DNA from 2 places in the Romboutsia sp. LXY-2 genome. Region 1 is predicted to be linked to the other one. Evidence: a T-box and tRNA genes for the amino acid it is inferred to sense, from the RefSeq annotation. Region 1 holds a T-box; the other holds one or more tRNA genes.
What was found. A T-box is a leader RNA that pairs with one kind of tRNA and senses whether it is charged. The one in region 1 lies ahead of serS (serine--tRNA ligase), so its partner is inferred to be a tRNA-Ser.

Region 1 (4,043 bases):
AAAACTCCATAAGATACATCAACGTTACTATTTTCATAGTAGTCGACTTTAAATTCATGTTGCTTTTCAGTGTATGAATTTTTTATATGTCGAGTTCCAATTATAAGTTTTTTTATTCTGGAATTTACTATTGCACCACTGCACATTATACAAGGTTCCATAGTTACATATAAATCACAATCTATAAGTCTCCAGCCTCCTAATCTTTCAGATGCTTGTCTTATAGCCAAGATTTCTGCATGAGCTGTGCTATCATTTAACGTTTCTGTTAAGTTATGAGCTCTTGCTATTATCTCACCATCTTTTACTATTATAGCTCCGATAGGTGTTTCTTTCTTGTCATATGCTTTATATGCTTCCTTTATTGCTTCTTTCATATAGAATGATTTTTCCATATTGCCTCCTAAAACTTATAACAACTCTATATTATCATATATTTTTTTATATTTCAACTTTATTTTATTTATGTTTTTAGGATAGCTATATAAAAGAGAGCATTTTCTGCTCTCTTTTATATATTTTAAATTATTAAATTAAGAATATCTATATTTTATAATTCATCCTTTTTTATTACATCTACACCCATATATGGTCTTAATACTTCTGGAACTACTACAGATCCATCAGCTTGTTGGTAGTTTTCTAATATAGCAGCTAAACTTCTTCCTACAGCTAGTCCAGAACCATTTAATGTATGAACATATTCAGCTTTAGATTTCTTATCTCTCTTGAATCTTATACCAGCTCTTCTAGCTTGGAAATCTTCAAAGTTTGAACAAGAAGAAATTTCAACGTATCTGTTGTAACTTGGCATCCATACTTCTAAGTCATATTTAAATGCTGCTGTGAATCCTAAGTCTCCAGTACATATTCTAACAACTCTGTATGGTAATCCTAGTAATTGTAACATTTTTTCTGCATCGTTAGTTAATGTTTCTAATTCTTCATAAGATTTTTCTGGATCAACAAACTTAACTAATTCAACTTTATTGAATTGATGCTGTCTTACTAAACCTCTTGTATCTCTACCTGCAGACCCTGCTTCAGATCTGAAGCACGGAGTGTATGCACAATATTTTACTGGTAATTGTTCTGCAGTTAATATTTCATCTCTGTGTATGTTTGTTACAGGCACTTCTGCAGTTGGTATTAAGAAGTATTCTGCATCTTCTATTTTGAACATATCTTCTTCAAACTTAGGTAATTGTCCTGTTCCTATGAAGCTTGTTCTGTTAGCCATGAAAGGTGGTAAAACTTCTGTATATCCATGCTCATCTGTATGAGTGTTTAAGAAGAAGTTTATTAAAGCTCTTTCAAGTCTAGCTCCTAATCCTTTGTATAAAGTGAATCTTGAACCAGTTATTTTACCAGCTGTTTCGAAATCTAATATTCCAAGTCCTGTTCCTATATCCCAGTGAGCCTTGTTTTCATAATCAAATGTTGGTATTTCTCCCCAAGTTCTTACTTCTACGTTATCATCATCAGTTGTTCCTTGTGGAACATCTGGGTGAGGAACATTTGGTATTCTCATTAATCTATATTCCATATCTGCTTCTACAGCTCTAACTTTTTCATCTATTTCTTTTATTGCATCAGATAATTTCTTTAACTCAGCTTTAGCTGCTTCAACATCTTTACCTTCTTTGATAAGTTGAGGTATTTTCTTAGACTCAACGTTTAATTCGTTCTTCATTACTTCAACTTCTTTAAGTAATTCTCTTCTTTGGTCATCTAATTCAACTACAGCATCAAGATCGAATTCTTTCTCTCCTCTTCTGTCCATAGCTTTTTTAATATCTTCTAAGTTTTCTCTTATTCTTCTTACATCTAACATTTTTAATTCCTCCTATTTTTTTATTTGATTATTTTAACTCATTTATTTTTCTTATTTATTTTTGCTTTTGAAGTATGCTTATTAGTACTAATAAACCCATCTCTTCGTATTTGTTTTTTACTATTTTGTTATCGATAACGTTTTTTTCAATACATGTATTAATTAGCTAATTTTTTGCAGATATTAATTTATGGTAATAAAAAAAGACCTTCTATCCCCTAGAAAAGGGACGAAAGTCTTTATCCGCGTTGCCACCCTAATTGATTATACAAAATATATGTATAATCCACTCAACCCTGTAACGTAGGCATACGTCTAGACTTACTATTAGTTCCGTCTAGAAGCTCGGGAATGGATTCAAAAACCATTGTCATGAGTTCACACCAACCACTCACTCTCTGAATACAAACATGTCTTTTACTAGTTTCCGTCAAAGCTTTTAACTAAATGTTTTATTTGATACTCATTATATTATATATATTAACAAGTTTCAATACTATTTATTCAAAATTTTTAATTTTTTGTTTATTATTGTTATTTCATCACCAAATCGTTGCTTCCATTCGGTTTAATGTTATTATATATAATTCCTGGCAAAAATGCTACTTCTATTTTATTTTCATCAAATCTTTTTTTGACTTTTTCCATTACGTCAAAGTATACATCCCAGTATTCTTCAGTATATACCCACGGTCTAGCCACTATTTGTATTGCATTATTGGCTATTGTAAATATACCTATTATCGGCTTAGGATCCTCTAAAACTCTACTGTCTTCTCTGAAAATATCATTAAGCACCTTTTTTACTAAAGCTACATCACTGTCATAAGTAACATTATAAGAAAAATCTATTCTTCTTATTTTTTGATGGGTAAAATTTGTAATATTATTACTAGTTAGCTGGAAATTTGGTACAATAACAGTTTTATTGTCCGGTGTTTTAAGTACTGTACTAAAAATTTGAATATCATGAACAGTTCCTTCTACACCTGACCCCTGTATGTAATCACCAATAGAAAATGGCTTAAAAAATAATAATATCATCCCTGACCCAACATTTGATAATATCTCTTTAAATGCTAATCCTATACTGAAACCTGCAGCTCCAAGCACTGCTACTACTGATGTCGTTTTAACACCGACCATTTCTAAAGATGTAAGCGTCACTATAGATAGCATAGCTATGTATATTCCATATACAATAAAGTTAGTTATACCTTTACTAACATTATATTTTGTTAAAAATTTTGACACTAATCTTTTTATCCACCTAGATACATATACACCTATAACAAAAAATAGTACTCCATAAAGTATACTTGGTCCTTTTTCAGCTATTCCATCAGAAAAGTTTTCTAAGGTTTTTTGCGCTACATTTTTTGTCACGTCTCTCATTTCAACCTCCTTCATACTAAAACTAATCTTATTTAGTAAACAATAATATTAAATTTATTTCTATATCACCATTATGTATATTTAATACATTTTTTTATTTAGATAATATATCTTTATCTCCTAGTTCCTTAATAATATAATCCATTATTTCTCTACTTGGTGCTTCTATTGTATGGATATGATCTTGTTTACTTAATGAAGATAGTTGTTTAAATTCATTATTTTTTACTTTCTCCATAAAACTTAATATATCTCTTTGTGTCGATACGTTAATGTTTGCTTTTATTTCCCCATATGTTGGATGATTTATTATAACATCTTTTATAATCCCACCCATATCAACTATAGTTTTTAATTCATCATATATCTCATCATCATTTATATGATTTTTGCATTTTATATATTCTACAACACTACTTTTAGCATATATTATGTATCCTTGAGGAGTTGCTATTATTTCATATCCTTTAGCTCTTATAAGAGCTATATCCTGAACTATTACCTGTCTACTAACTTCTAACTTTTTAGCTAATTCACTACCTTTAACAGGTTGTGTTGATGATTCTAGTATATCTATTAATTGTTTTCTTCTTTCTTCTGAACTCATTTCTATACTCTCCTTTTGCTTGTAAATATTTTGCTCACTTTATATGAATTTTATTATTTTTGCTTTATTCTATTCCTTATATTATTCTATATTTTATTCTTATATAAATCAATATTAGCAAAGCTATGTTAACAAAAAAGACCTTCTTTACAGAAGGTCCTTTTTTATTATTTTAAAAATAAAAAAGATTACGTGGCTACGTCCTAC
Region 2 (13,021 bases), on a different contig from region 1:
GACTAATGGAAGCTCTTCATGATGTTCATGGAGAATGTGTTCATGCAGCTCCAAAACTAGCAAAAGCATAAGCTTGACAGAGAGAAATTAGATTATAGCTCTGTCTTGACAAAATAAGGGGGAAATCTTATGGGATATACTATAGCTGTAGCAGGAAAAGGTGGAACTGGTAAAACAAGTCTAACAGGGCTTATAATTAATCAATTAGTTCAAGATGACAAAGGTCCAGTATTAGTTGTAGATGCAGATGCAAATGCAAATATAAATGAAGTACTAGGAGCAGAGGTAGAAGCTACTATAGGGGAAATTAGAGAAGAAGTAAATCAAAGAGAAAAACAAGGAAATTCATTCCCAGGTGGGATGACAAAAGCTCAATACTTACAATATAGATTGAATTCTATAATTGAAGAAGGAGATGGATATGATTTATTAGTAATGGGAAGATCTGAAGGTGAAGGTTGCTATTGTTTCGTTAACGGAATAATGAGAGAACAAGTAAATAAAATTTCAGGTCAATACAATTACTTAGTAATAGATAATGAAGCAGGAATGGAACATTTAAGTAGAAAGACTACTAAACATGTTGATTCACTATTATTAGTTAGTGACTGCTCAAGACGTAGTATTCAAGCAGTTGCAAGAATAAGAGATTTAGCATTAGAACTTAATTTAAATGTAGGGAAGACGTTCCTTATAGTAAATAAGGTTCCAAATGGAGTATTAAATGATGGAGTTAAGGAAGAAATAGCTAAACATAATTTAGATCTTTTAGGTGTTGTGCCTTTAGATGAATTGATATATGAATATGATTCTTCAGGAATACCACTAGTAAAGCTACCTGAAGATGCAAAAGCTAAAATGGCAATAAAAGAATTAATGGCCAAATTAGAACTAAAATAGGCTTAAGGGGGAGAAAACTATGGCATTTAAGATGTCTGTTCAAAAATATTCTGGTAAGATATCAGAAGTAGAAATAGGGACAGGAGATAAAGCGATAAAATTAGGTGGAGAAAGCGTATTACCATTTTATAGTTTTGATGGAGAAACTGGAAATTCACCAAAGGTAGGAATACAAATATTAGATGTTTACCCAGAAGCATGGGCTGATTCATACAAAGAATTGTATAAAGAAGTAGCAGAGTGTCCAGTAAAATGGGCTAAGCATGTGGAGGAAACTTCAGCTGCAGATTTTATCAACTTAAGATTTGAAGGAGCTGATCCAAATGGATTAGACAAAGATCCTGAAGATTGTGCAAAAGTTGCTAAAGAAGTAGCAGAAGCAATTTCACTACCACTTGTAATATCAGGATGTGGAAACCATGAAAAGGATTCAAAATTATTTGAAAAAGTAGCTCAAGCTGTAGATGGATACAACTGTTTATTTATGTCAGCTGTAGAGGAAAACTATAAAGCAGTAGGAGCTGCGGCTTCAATGGCATATAGCCATAAGGTTGGAGCTGAGTCTTCAGTAGATATAAACCTTGCTAAGCAAATGAACGTTTTATTAACTCAATTAGGTGTTAAACCTGAAAATATAGTTATGAATATAGGATGTTCAGCAGTTGGATATGGATATGAGTATGTTGCATCAACTATGGATAGAATTAGACTTGCTGCATTTGGTCAAAATGATAAATCATTACAAATGCCAATAATAACACCAGTATGTGATGAAGTATGGAATGTTAAAGAATCTGTAGCTTCAGTTGAAGATGAACCAACATGGGGATGTGTAGAAAAAAGAGGGATAGCAATGGAGATATCAACAGCAACAAGTGCATTAGCTGGTGGAGCAAACGCAGTTATATTACGTCATCCAAAATCTATAGAAACTATAAAAGAATTAGTTAACGCATTAGCTTAATTAAATTGTAAGGTTAGGGGGATAAAATAATGGCATTAAAAGCTTTAGATATATTTAAATTAACACCAAAGAAAAACTGTAAGGATTGTGGATTCCCAACATGTATGGCTTTCTGTATGAAGGTTGCATCAGGGGCTGTTGAAGTAAGCAAATGTCCACATATGTCAGATGATGCTATAGCTCAATTATCAGAAGCTACAGCACCATTAATGAAGGCTTTAAAAATAGGAACTGGAAAAAGCGAGTATGAATTTGGTGGAGAAACTGTATTATTCAGACATGAAAAAACACTAGTAAATAGAAATAGATTTGCTGTAGCATTTAATGATGCTATGAGTGAAGATGATATAGAAGCAAAACTTACAAATATGAAGATTGTTGATTATGTAAGAATAGGCGAAGAAATGAAGGCTGAAATGGCTGTATTAGAATATATTAACAGCAAAGAAAACTTCATAAATTTAATAAATAAGGTTAAAAATAGTGGATTAGATTTAGCTTACATAATAGTTTGTGAAGATGCAGAAGTAGCAGCAGAGGCTGTAGGAATTTTAAAAGAGTTTAAACCAATGGTTTATGGGGCTAACAAAGAAAACTATCAAGCTATGATAAATGTAGTTAAAGATGCTAAATTACCTTTAGGTGTTAAAGCTAGTTGCTTAGAAGAGTTATATGCTACTATAGAAGCTATTCAAGGCGCTGGATATAAAGAATTAGTATTAGATGTAACTGGAGAAACTGTAAAAGATACATTTACTAATGCTGTTCAAGTTAGAAGAATATCTTTAAAAGAGCAAGATAGAACATTTGGATATCCTTCAATAATATTTGCTAATAAATTAGCTAAAGATAATGAAATGATGGAAGTAGCATTATCATCATTATTCACAGTAAAATATGGATCTATAATAGTTTTAGATGATATAAACTATGCTAAAGCATTACCACTATTTGCTTTAAGACAAAATATATATACAGATCCACAAAGACCAATGAGGGTTGAACCTAAGATTTATCCAATAAATAATCCAGATGAAAATTCACCAGTATTAGTTACTGTTGACTTCGCATTAACTTACTTTATAATAGCAGGTGAAATAGAAAGATCTAAAGTGCCATGCTGGCTTGTAATACCAGATGCAGGTGGATACTCAGTTCTTACTGCATGGGCAGCAGGTAAATTTGGTGGAAATTCTATATCTGCTTTTATCAAAGAAAGTGGTGTAGAAAGTGTAACTAAGAATAGAGATTTAATAATACCAGGTAAAGTTGCAGTACTTAAAGGGGATATAGAAGATAACTTACCAGGATGGAAAGTTGTAATAGGAACTGAGGAATCAATGCAATTACCTAAGTTCTTAAAGGACTACAATACTAAAAAACAAGAAAGTCTTGCAAACGCTTAATAATTATAAATAAACTAAAGGGGGATAATTGTAAATGGAAAAGTTTATGATTATAGGAGAAAGAATACACTGTATTTCGCCAGTAATAAGAAAAGCATTAGCAGAAAGAGATCCTGAGCCAATATTAAAAAGAGCTAAAGAACAATTAGAAGCAGGAGCACATTATATAGATTTTAATATAGGTCCAGCAGAAAGAGATGGAGAAGAATTAATGGCTTGGGGAGTTCAATTACTTCAAAGTGAATTTAATAATGTTCCATTAGCGCTAGATACTGCTAATAGAAAAGCGATAGAAGCTGGTCTTAAAGTTTATGATAGAACTCATGCAAAACCAATAATAAACTCTGCTGATGCAGGTGGAAGAATAGATTTAATAGATTTAGCAGCTGAATATGAATCTAAAGTTATAGGTTTATGTGCTAAAGAAGGTATACCAAGAGATAATGATGAGCGTATGGGTTATTGCCAAGAAATACTAGAAAAAGGGTTAATGTTAGGTATGGATCCAAGTGATATATTATTTGACCCATTATGTTTAGTTATAAAAGGAATGCAAGAAAAACAAGGTGAAGTTCTTGAAGCTATAAGAATGATGACTGAAATGGGACTTTTAACTACAGGAGGATTATCTAACGTATCTAATGGATGTCCTAAACATGTAAGACCAGTTCTAGATAGTGCATTCTTAGCAATGGCTATGGCAAATGGATTTAGCTCTGCAATAATAAATCCATGTGACGCAGAGTTAATGAAGATGATAAAATCTTGCGATATAATAAACAACGCATCATTATATGCTGATTCTTATTTAGAATTAAATGAAGGTGGATTTGCATTTAACGCATAATCTATAAGTTTAAAAGGGGGAAAGTAGAGTGAATTTATATAATATAATTTTTACAGGTTCAGAACAAGCTTTAGCAGCAGCTAAAGGTATGTTAAGTGAAGCAATAGAAAAAAATGGAAGAGAACATAAGGTTGCATTCCCAGATACAGCTTATTCTCTACCTTGCATATATGCAGCTACAGGTCAAAAAATGAATACATTAGCTGATTTAGAAGCAGCTCTTGGAATAATTGAATCTTTAATAAATAGAACTCATTTATTAGAGCATGCATTTAATTCAGGTCTTGCTACAGCACTTGCGGCTGAAGTTATAGAAGCATTAAAATATTCAACAATGGATGCTCCATATAGTGAGCCATGTGCTGGACACATTAGTGATCCAATAATAAGATCACTAGGAGTACCTTTAGTTACTGGGGATATACCTGGAGTTGCAGTTGTTTTAGGTGAATGTCCAGATAATGAAACCGCAGCTAAGGTAATAAAAGATTATCAATCGAAAGGTTTATTAACTTTCTTAGTTGGAAAAGTAATAGATCAAGCAATAGATGCTGGAGTTAAGATGGGTCTTGAGCTAAGGGTTATACCATTGGGATATGATGTAACATCTGTTATCCACGTTGTATCTGTTGCTGTAAGAGCAGCACTGATATTCGGTGGATTAACACCAGGTGACTTAAATGGATTATTAGAATATACAGCTAAGAGAGTACCTGCATTTGTTAATGCATTTGGACCACTTAGTGAGTTAGTTGTATCTGCTGGAGCAGGAGCAATAGCTCTTGGATTCCCTGTTATAACTGATCAAACAGTTTTAGAAGTTCCGATGAACTTATTAACTCAAAAAGATTATGATAAATTTGTAGCTACTTCTTTAGAAGCTAGAAATATAAAAATAAAAATAACTGATATACCAATACCAGTTTCATTTGCAGCAGCATTCGAAGGAGAAAGAATAAGAAAGAACGATATGTTTGCTGAATTTGGTGGAAATAAAACTGAAGCTTGGGAACTTGTTATACACAAAGAAGCAAGTGAAGTTGAAGACCATAAGATAGAAGTGGTTGGACCAAACATAGATCAAGTTGAAACTGATGGCGTAGTTAGATTACCATTAGCTGTTGTAGTTAAAATAGCTGGTAAAAACATGCAAGATGACTTTGAACCAGTTCTAGAAAGACGTTTACACTACTTCTTAAACTATATAGAAGGTGTAATGCACGTTGGTCAAAGAGATATGTCTTGGATAAGAATATCTAAAGATGCATTTGAAAAAGGATTCAGATTAGAGCATATAGGAGAAGTTTTATATGCTAAGATGAGAGATGAATTTGAATCTGTTGTTGATAAATGTGAAGTAACGATAATTACTGATGCTGAAAAAGTTTCAGAATTAAAAGCAGAAGCTGCAGCTAGATATGAATCAAGAGATGAGAGATTAGCATCTCTAGTTGATGAAAGTGTTGAAGAATTCTATTCTTGTAACTTATGTCAATCATTTGCTCCAGCGCACGTTTGTGTTGTTACTCCTGAAAGACTTGGACTTTGTGGTGCAGTTAGCTGGTTAGATGCAAAAGCTACTAAAGAGCTTGACCCAACAGGGCCATGTCAACCAATAGTAAAAGGAGAATGCTTAGATACAAGAACAGGGGTATGGGCATCAGTAAATGATACTGTTGGTCAAATATCTCAAGGTGCAGTTGAAAGCGTTACTCTTTACTCTATACTAGAAGATCCTATGACTTCTTGCGGATGTTTCGAGTGTATATGTGGAATAATGCCAGAAGCAAACGGATTTGTTATAGTAAATAGAGAGCATGGAGGAATAACTCCAGTTGGTATGACATTTGGTGAATTAGCTTCTATGACAGGTGGAGGGGTTCAAACTCCAGGATTCATGGGACACGGAAGACATTTCATATCTTCTAAGAAATTTGCATTTGCAGAAGGTGGACCAGAAAGAATAGTTTGGATGCCAAAAGAATTAAAAGATTATGTTGCTGATAAGTTAAATGCAACAGTTAAAGAGATGACAGGAGTTGAAAACTTCTGTGATATGATATGTGATGAAACAATAGCTACTGATTCTGAGGGAGTACTTGCTTTCTTAGAAGAAAAAGGTCATCCAGCATTATCAATGGAAGCTGTAATGTAAACTTATTAGGAGGAGTGTTATGAAAACTATACCAAGTTTAAAATATACTAGCAAACATGAATGGGTAAAAGTAGAAGGTGAATACGCAATAATAGGTATAACTGATTTTGCTCAAGATCAATTAGGAGAAGTTTTATTTGTTGAAATGCCAGAAGTAGGAGATGCTATAACTAAGGATGAGGATTATGGTGTAGTTGAATCTTCTAAAGTAGCTTCTGATTTAATAGCTCCATTATCAGGAGAAGTAGTAGAAATAAATGAAAAATTAGAAGATGAACCAGAATATATAAATGATGATCCATATGATGCATGGATAATAAAGATTAAGATTGAAAATGAAGAAGAGATTGCTGATTTAATTAGTTCTGAAGAATATGAAAACGGATTAGAATAATATTATTATATAGGAGTATATTTGGTTTGAGTGCACGCAAACCTACTATACTCCTATTCTCAATACAACTTATCTTAAAATCACAGTAAAAAATATATATTTAATATTCAAGCAGGTAATAAAATTGATAAATTTACTTAAGTAAAAATATGAATTTTGTTACTTGTTAGTTAGCGTGTGCTAAAATTATGTTAAAGATACATATTGGGGGGAGAGCATGATAAAAGTAGTTTTCAAATCACATAACAAAGAAGTTTATTGTAATGAAGGGGACAATTTATTAGAAGTAGCAAGAAATAATGATATTTTTATAGATGCTCCATGTAATGGAAATGTATCATGTGGAAAATGTAAAGTTAAGTTATTAAGTGGGCAAGTAAATACAGAAAAAACTTTACACATAAAGGATGAAGAATGGGAACAGGGATATATATTGGCATGTAATACGAAGGTTACATGCGATATTGAAATAGAGGTGCCATCAAAATTATCTTCATCTATGGATAAAATGAAGATTGAAGGCAGTGACAAGAAAAAGGATAAAGAGATATTTGACAGAGCAAAAAATATAATTAAAAAACATAATCTTAAGTTTAGTAGCAATATTAAGAAACTGTATATAGAATTAGAAGAACCAAATTTAGATGATAATATTAGTGATGTCGATAGACTAGAGAGATATGTTAGAAATAACTTAGGATATGAAAAAATAGATTTTAGTTTAGAATTATTAAGAAAAATACCTATTGTTTTAAGAGAAAGCAACTTTAAAATTACATTAACTTATGTAGAAAAAAAGAATAAGCTTACTATATTAAATACTGAACCAGAAAACACAGAAAAAGAATTATATGGCATTGCTATAGATATTGGAACTACATCTGTAGTTGTATGCTTAGTTGATTTACATACTAAAGAAGTAATAGATAAAGCTTCATCAGGAAATGCACAAATAAAATATGGTGCAGATGTAATAAATAGAATAATTTACTCAACAAAAGGTGAAGGGCTAAAAAAATTGAATGAAGCAATAATAGAAGAAACTATAAATCCTTTGTTAGCATCATTATATAAAAAGAACAAAGTAAATAAAGATGATGTGGTAAGTGTTGTTGCGGCAGGAAATACAACAATGAGTTCTTTATTTTTAGGTGTATATTCTGACTTTTTAAGAATGGAACCATATATTCCTCCATTTTTAAAATCACCTAAGTTAATGGCTAAAGATGTTAATATGTATGTTAATGAAAGTGCATATTTATATATAGCTCCTAATGTTGCCTCTTATGTAGGAGGAGATATTACAGCTGGAGTATTATCTTCAGGGATATGGGCTAGCGAAGAAAATGTATTATTTATAGATTTAGGTACTAATGGTGAGATAGTATTTGGAAACCAAGATTACATGATGAGCTGTGCTTGTTCAGCAGGACCTGCATTTGAAGGTGGAGGAATAAGCTGTGGAATGAGAGCATCAAGTGGAGCAATAGAGAAGGTAAATATAGATAAAGAAACTCTAGTACCTGACTTAAAAATAATAGGAGACTGTGAGCCAGTAGGTATATGTGGCTCAGGTATAATCGATTTAATCTGTAAGTTAATGTTATGCGATATAATTGATAGAAGAGGTAAAATACACAAAGATATAGATAATAAAAGAATAAGGTTTAATGAATATGATATAGGAGAGTATGTATTAGCATTTAAAGAAGAGTACAACCTTGAAAATGATATAACAGTAAATGAAGTAGATATTGATAACTTTATCAGAGCGAAAGGTGCAATATATTCTGGGGCTTATACCCTTGTAGAAAGCCTGGGAATGGATTTTAGTGTGCTAGACAGGGTTTATATTGCAGGTGGAATAGGAAACAATTTAGACATAGAAAATTCGATTCTAATTGGACTTTTACCTGATATAGATAGAACAAAATTTACTTATATAGGTAATAGTTCTTTAGTAGGTGCATATCTTACTTTAGTTAGTAAGGATGCTAAGAAAAAACTAGAAGAAATAGGTAATCAAATGACTTATGTGGAGCTAAGCGTATATCCTACATATATGGATGAGTTTATATCTGCATGTTTTTTACCTCATACCAATATTGAGCAATTTCCAACAGTAAAAAATATACTTGAAAACTAAAGCAAAATATAGCAAAAATAGGTAATTTGAATTGACGTAGCAACTTAAAAAGTGATATACTCAACTTATAATAATATATTAAAAAAACGAAATCATGAAGATTTCTTTGGAGTATTGAAATACCTAAAGAAATCTTTTTTTGATATCTAGAAAAAAGGTATAAAAAGGGAGGATTATTATGTGTGAATCAGCAGCTTTTATTTGGAAAGAAGATAAACTAGAGAGAGTTATGGATAACGTTGTAAGTGTTGATCCAATTGAAGGAAAAGTATATTTAACAGACTTACTTGGAGATCAAAAGATAATAGATGGGGAAATAAAAGAAATAAGATTAATGGAGCACAAAATAATAATAAAAGAGAATATATAGTAAAGGGAATTAGTTATGATAATAGCAGTTATAGATGGAATGGGTGGAGGTATAGGTGCCCAAGTGGTATCTGCCTTAAGAGAGGAGTTACCATCGTATATAGAAATATATGCACTTGGTACAAACTCAATAGCAACTAGCTCAATGATGAAGTCACATGCAAATAAAGGTGCAACAGGGGAAAATGCAATAGTGGTATCGTCTAAAAAAGCAAATATAATAGTAGCACCTATTTCTGTTATAATGCCAAATTCTATGATGGGAGAGGTAACAAGTAGAATAAGTGAAGCAGTAGCAGATAGTGAAGCTTTAAAAATATTACTACCGATTATGCCTGAAAACATAGAAGTTGTTGGACTAGAAAATAAACCGCTGGCGCTACTGATAAAAGATTCTATAAAAGTAATAAAGCAGGAGTTTAATATTAAAAAATAGGGGGAGTTACAAATGATATTTAATAATGAAACTTTAAGATACCATCATGGACATGACCATGACCATGATCACGAGCATACTCATGAACATGTACATACACACGGGGAGTCAGCAGAAAATAAAGACGAAAAAACTTTAAAAATATTATTAGTTCACTGGATAAACCACAATGAATCTCATGAAGAAGGATTTAAAGAGTGGGTAGAAAAAGCTAAAGCTATAGGGAAAAATGATACTGCAGACTATATAGAAAAAGCTATAGAATGTATGCAACAAGCTAATCAAATGTTAATGGAAGCTAAAAAATATATGTAATATAAAGCTGTTTCAAAATAATTTTTGAAACAGCTATTTTATATACTAAGGTATTATAACTTATCTGGTTTTTGGATAAGTTATAATACCTACCACTTTCAACCTGAGCAACGGGATGTGAGCTTGCCGAGCAGACGTTGGCGACATGAGCGAAGCGAATTTTTTACGTATAAGAATAAGTTTTTAAATTAGGGAATTATGACGATATAAATGGAGGAAATTTACATGAGAGATGGACATATACACTCACCTTATTGTCCTCATGGAACTAAGGATGCTTTTGAAGAGTATGTAGAAAGAGCAATAGAAATAGGATTAGAAGAAATGACTTTTACAGAGCATTTACCTTTACCAACTGGTTTTAAAGACCCTTCACCTGAAGATGATAGTGCAATGAAAATTGATAAATTAGATTTATATATCAATGATGTAAAAGCTATTAAAGAAAAGTATGCAGGTAAGATAAAGATAAATATAGGGTTAGAAGTTGATTACATAGAAGGTTATGAAGAATACACAAGATATATACTCAATAAAGTAGGAGATGATCTTGATGATGCAATATTATCAGTTCATATTATAAAAGTTGACGACGAATATCACTGTGTAGATTATAATCCTGAAGAGTTTATAAAATTGGCGAAAAGGTTAGGAGGAATAGATAACTTATATTCTAAATACTATCAAAGTGTAAAAAAGGCTATAAAATCTGACCTTGGTAAATTTAAACCTAAACGAATAGGACATTTAAACTTAGTAAGAAAGTTTAATCAAGTTCATCCACATGACTATAGCGAAAATAAAGATTTGCTAGATTTAATTAAATTGATAAAGGATGAAAATTATGAGGTAGATTATAATATATCAGGGCTTAGAAAAGGAGGCTGTAAAGAACCATATTTACATGGTGCTTTATTAGACTTAATAAAAGAGCATAATATAAATATGGTTTTTGGAACAGATTCACATTGTGCTGATGAAATATTATCTCTTAGAGACTTTTTAGGTGAGTAACAATAACATACTAAATATGTTAAAGATGGTATATAAATATATCTATGTTAAGTAATTTATAAATAGTAAGATATAACTTTATAAAAAATATGAAAAGGCTTCTGTGTAGTAATTAATAATTAAATCAGAAGCTTTTTTAGAATAATTTATTAAATGTAGATTGAGTTTATTATTCTTATAAAGCTATATATAATCATAATAAAAAATATATTATATAAAATGGAAAATATATATTGACTATCTATAGAAATTATTATATAATTTATCTTGTAGATGAGCTTGGAGAAGTACTCAAGCGGCTCAAGAGGATCCCCTGCTAAGGGATTAGGCTGGATTAAACCGGTGCGAGGGTTCGAATCCCTCCTTCTCCGCCAGTAAAGACTATCGATTTTCGATAGTCTTTTTTATTGTGTAAAAATATAGATGTACTGTAATATTGAGGTATGAGATATAATTAACATAAAGGGAATATTTTAGTAATGGTCAAAGGGGGAGATTATTATGAAAGAAAAGCTACCTAAGGACTGGAAAAAAATATTACTTTGGTTTGTAGGAGCAGTTCTATTTACAATATTAGTTTTCTTTTACAGTCAAAGTCAATTAGATAATTATGATACTAGTTATGTATCAGCTGATAAAGATAGATTGGAAGTAGGAGATCCTGAATACGTAGAATATGAAAATATCAAAACTAATGATACATATATCAAAACAAAAGGAAACTCTAAGTATTCTCAAATTAAAGTTAAAAATAACTCTAGCGAAACCTTATATGAAATAAGTATTGGGTTAAAAGAGCAAGAGATGAATAATCCATCTGAGTTTATTATTCCGTCCTATAGTATAGAGGTATTAGAGCCTGGAGAAAGTGCTATACTAAGTAACCGTCATGAAAATTTAAAAGATGGTGAAAAACTTGAAATAGATAGATATTCTTATTGTGATGGTAAAGGTAAATCTTATGAAGTAACTAAGAGAATAGAAGATGGTAAAATTAAATTAGGAATTAGTAGTGATAGAGATGATAAGTTTTACAAATACCACGATATTACACCTAAAGTTGATGCTATATCATTTAAATATATAAGCGAAAAAGAAGAAAATAATAAGATATATTATGAATTAGAAATAAAAAATAATTCTAAAATTGATGTTGATAAAATTCACTTAACTTTAAACGAAGAATTTGATGGAAATATTGTTGGGAGCTATTATGTTGGATATAGTGGCAAATTAAAGCCAGGAGAAACTGGCACCTTAAAGTTTAATACAAGTAAGGATATAAAACTAGATATGGTTTATTATGGTTATGTAACGTACAATGAACCTGATAAAGAGGAAACTATATCAGATTATTATATATATGTGAAACAAGGTAAATATAAATTTTATAATTATGAAGACCTTGAAGTAAGTTCACGTAGAACATTATATTTATCTATTAGTAATGTTATTGTTATTTCAGCTTTCTGGATATTAGATGCCTTTTCAAAAAAGATGAAGAATAAAGGTATTTTAGAAAATAATGAAAAATATATAAAAATTTCAATAACTTTAAGTAGAATTAGGATTGCAATATTAATTCTGTATGTAATTTTCGCATTGTTAGTAACGTTTTAAATTAATTTAATTAATAGTAGGGCTTTCATATTTAGAAGGCTCTTTTTTTATCACTAGCAGATGTAAATATATGCTAAAATTAAATAAGATAGATTTTTAAATTTCAAATTATAAGGGGGATTTACTTATGGAAAAACAATTAGAGATGTTTAAAGCATTAACAGAAGCTAAAGGTGTTCCAGGTAATGAAAAAGATGTACGAAATTTAATGAAAAAATATATAAGTCCTTACTGTGAAGAAATAACACAAGATAATTTAGGTAGTATTATTTGTAAGAAGACGGGAAATGAAGGTGGTCCCAAAATAATGATGGCAGGACATATGGATGAAATAGGATTTTTAGTTGCTAATATAGACGATAAAGGGTTTATAACATTCCAAACATTAGGTGGATGGAATGGTAAAGTAATGCTTGCTCAGAAGGTGGTTATTACAACATCTGAAGGAAAAGAAT

Region 2: it has a tRNA-Ser gene. The T-box ahead of serS (serine--tRNA ligase) is inferred to sense a tRNA for this amino acid. The anticodon was not compared.

The regions. Positions count from the first base shown of each region.
Region 1 is NZ_JBKFGI010000029.1:149-4,191, reverse strand. Features, by position in the region: gene ACI48P_RS21920 (nucleoside deaminase) at 1-395, opposite strand, end outside; gene serS (serine--tRNA ligase) at 551-1,834, opposite strand; T-box leader at 2,057-2,277, opposite strand; gene ACI48P_RS21910 (mechanosensitive ion channel family protein) at 2,369-3,229, opposite strand; gene ACI48P_RS21905 (3H domain-containing protein) at 3,324-3,836, opposite strand; rRNA gene rrf (5S ribosomal RNA) at 4,027-4,043, opposite strand, start outside.
Region 2 is NZ_JBKFGI010000012.1:103,141-116,161, reverse strand. Features, by position in the region: gene lpdA (dihydrolipoyl dehydrogenase) at 1-71, shown strand, start outside; gene ACI48P_RS17655 (ATP-binding protein) at 130-900, shown strand; gene acsD (acetyl-CoA decarbonylase/synthase complex subunit delta) at 920-1,864, shown strand; gene acsC (acetyl-CoA decarbonylase/synthase complex subunit gamma) at 1,894-3,270, shown strand; gene acsE (carbon monoxide dehydrogenase/acetyl-CoA synthase methytransferase subunit) at 3,305-4,117, shown strand; gene acsB (acetyl-CoA decarbonylase/synthase complex subunit alpha/beta) at 4,146-6,272, shown strand; gene gcvH (glycine cleavage system protein GcvH) at 6,292-6,666, shown strand; gene acsV (corrinoid activation/regeneration protein AcsV) at 6,884-8,812, shown strand; gene ACI48P_RS17620 (CooT family nickel-binding protein) at 8,991-9,182, shown strand; gene ACI48P_RS17615 (DUF3842 family protein) at 9,198-9,617, shown strand; gene ACI48P_RS17610 (DUF8180 domain-containing protein) at 9,630-9,932, shown strand; gene hisJ (histidinol-phosphatase HisJ) at 10,158-10,946, shown strand; tRNA gene ACI48P_RS17600 (tRNA-Ser) at 11,228-11,320, shown strand; gene ACI48P_RS17595 (COG1361 family protein) at 11,448-12,566, shown strand; gene ACI48P_RS17590 (M42 family metallopeptidase) at 12,694-13,021, shown strand, end outside.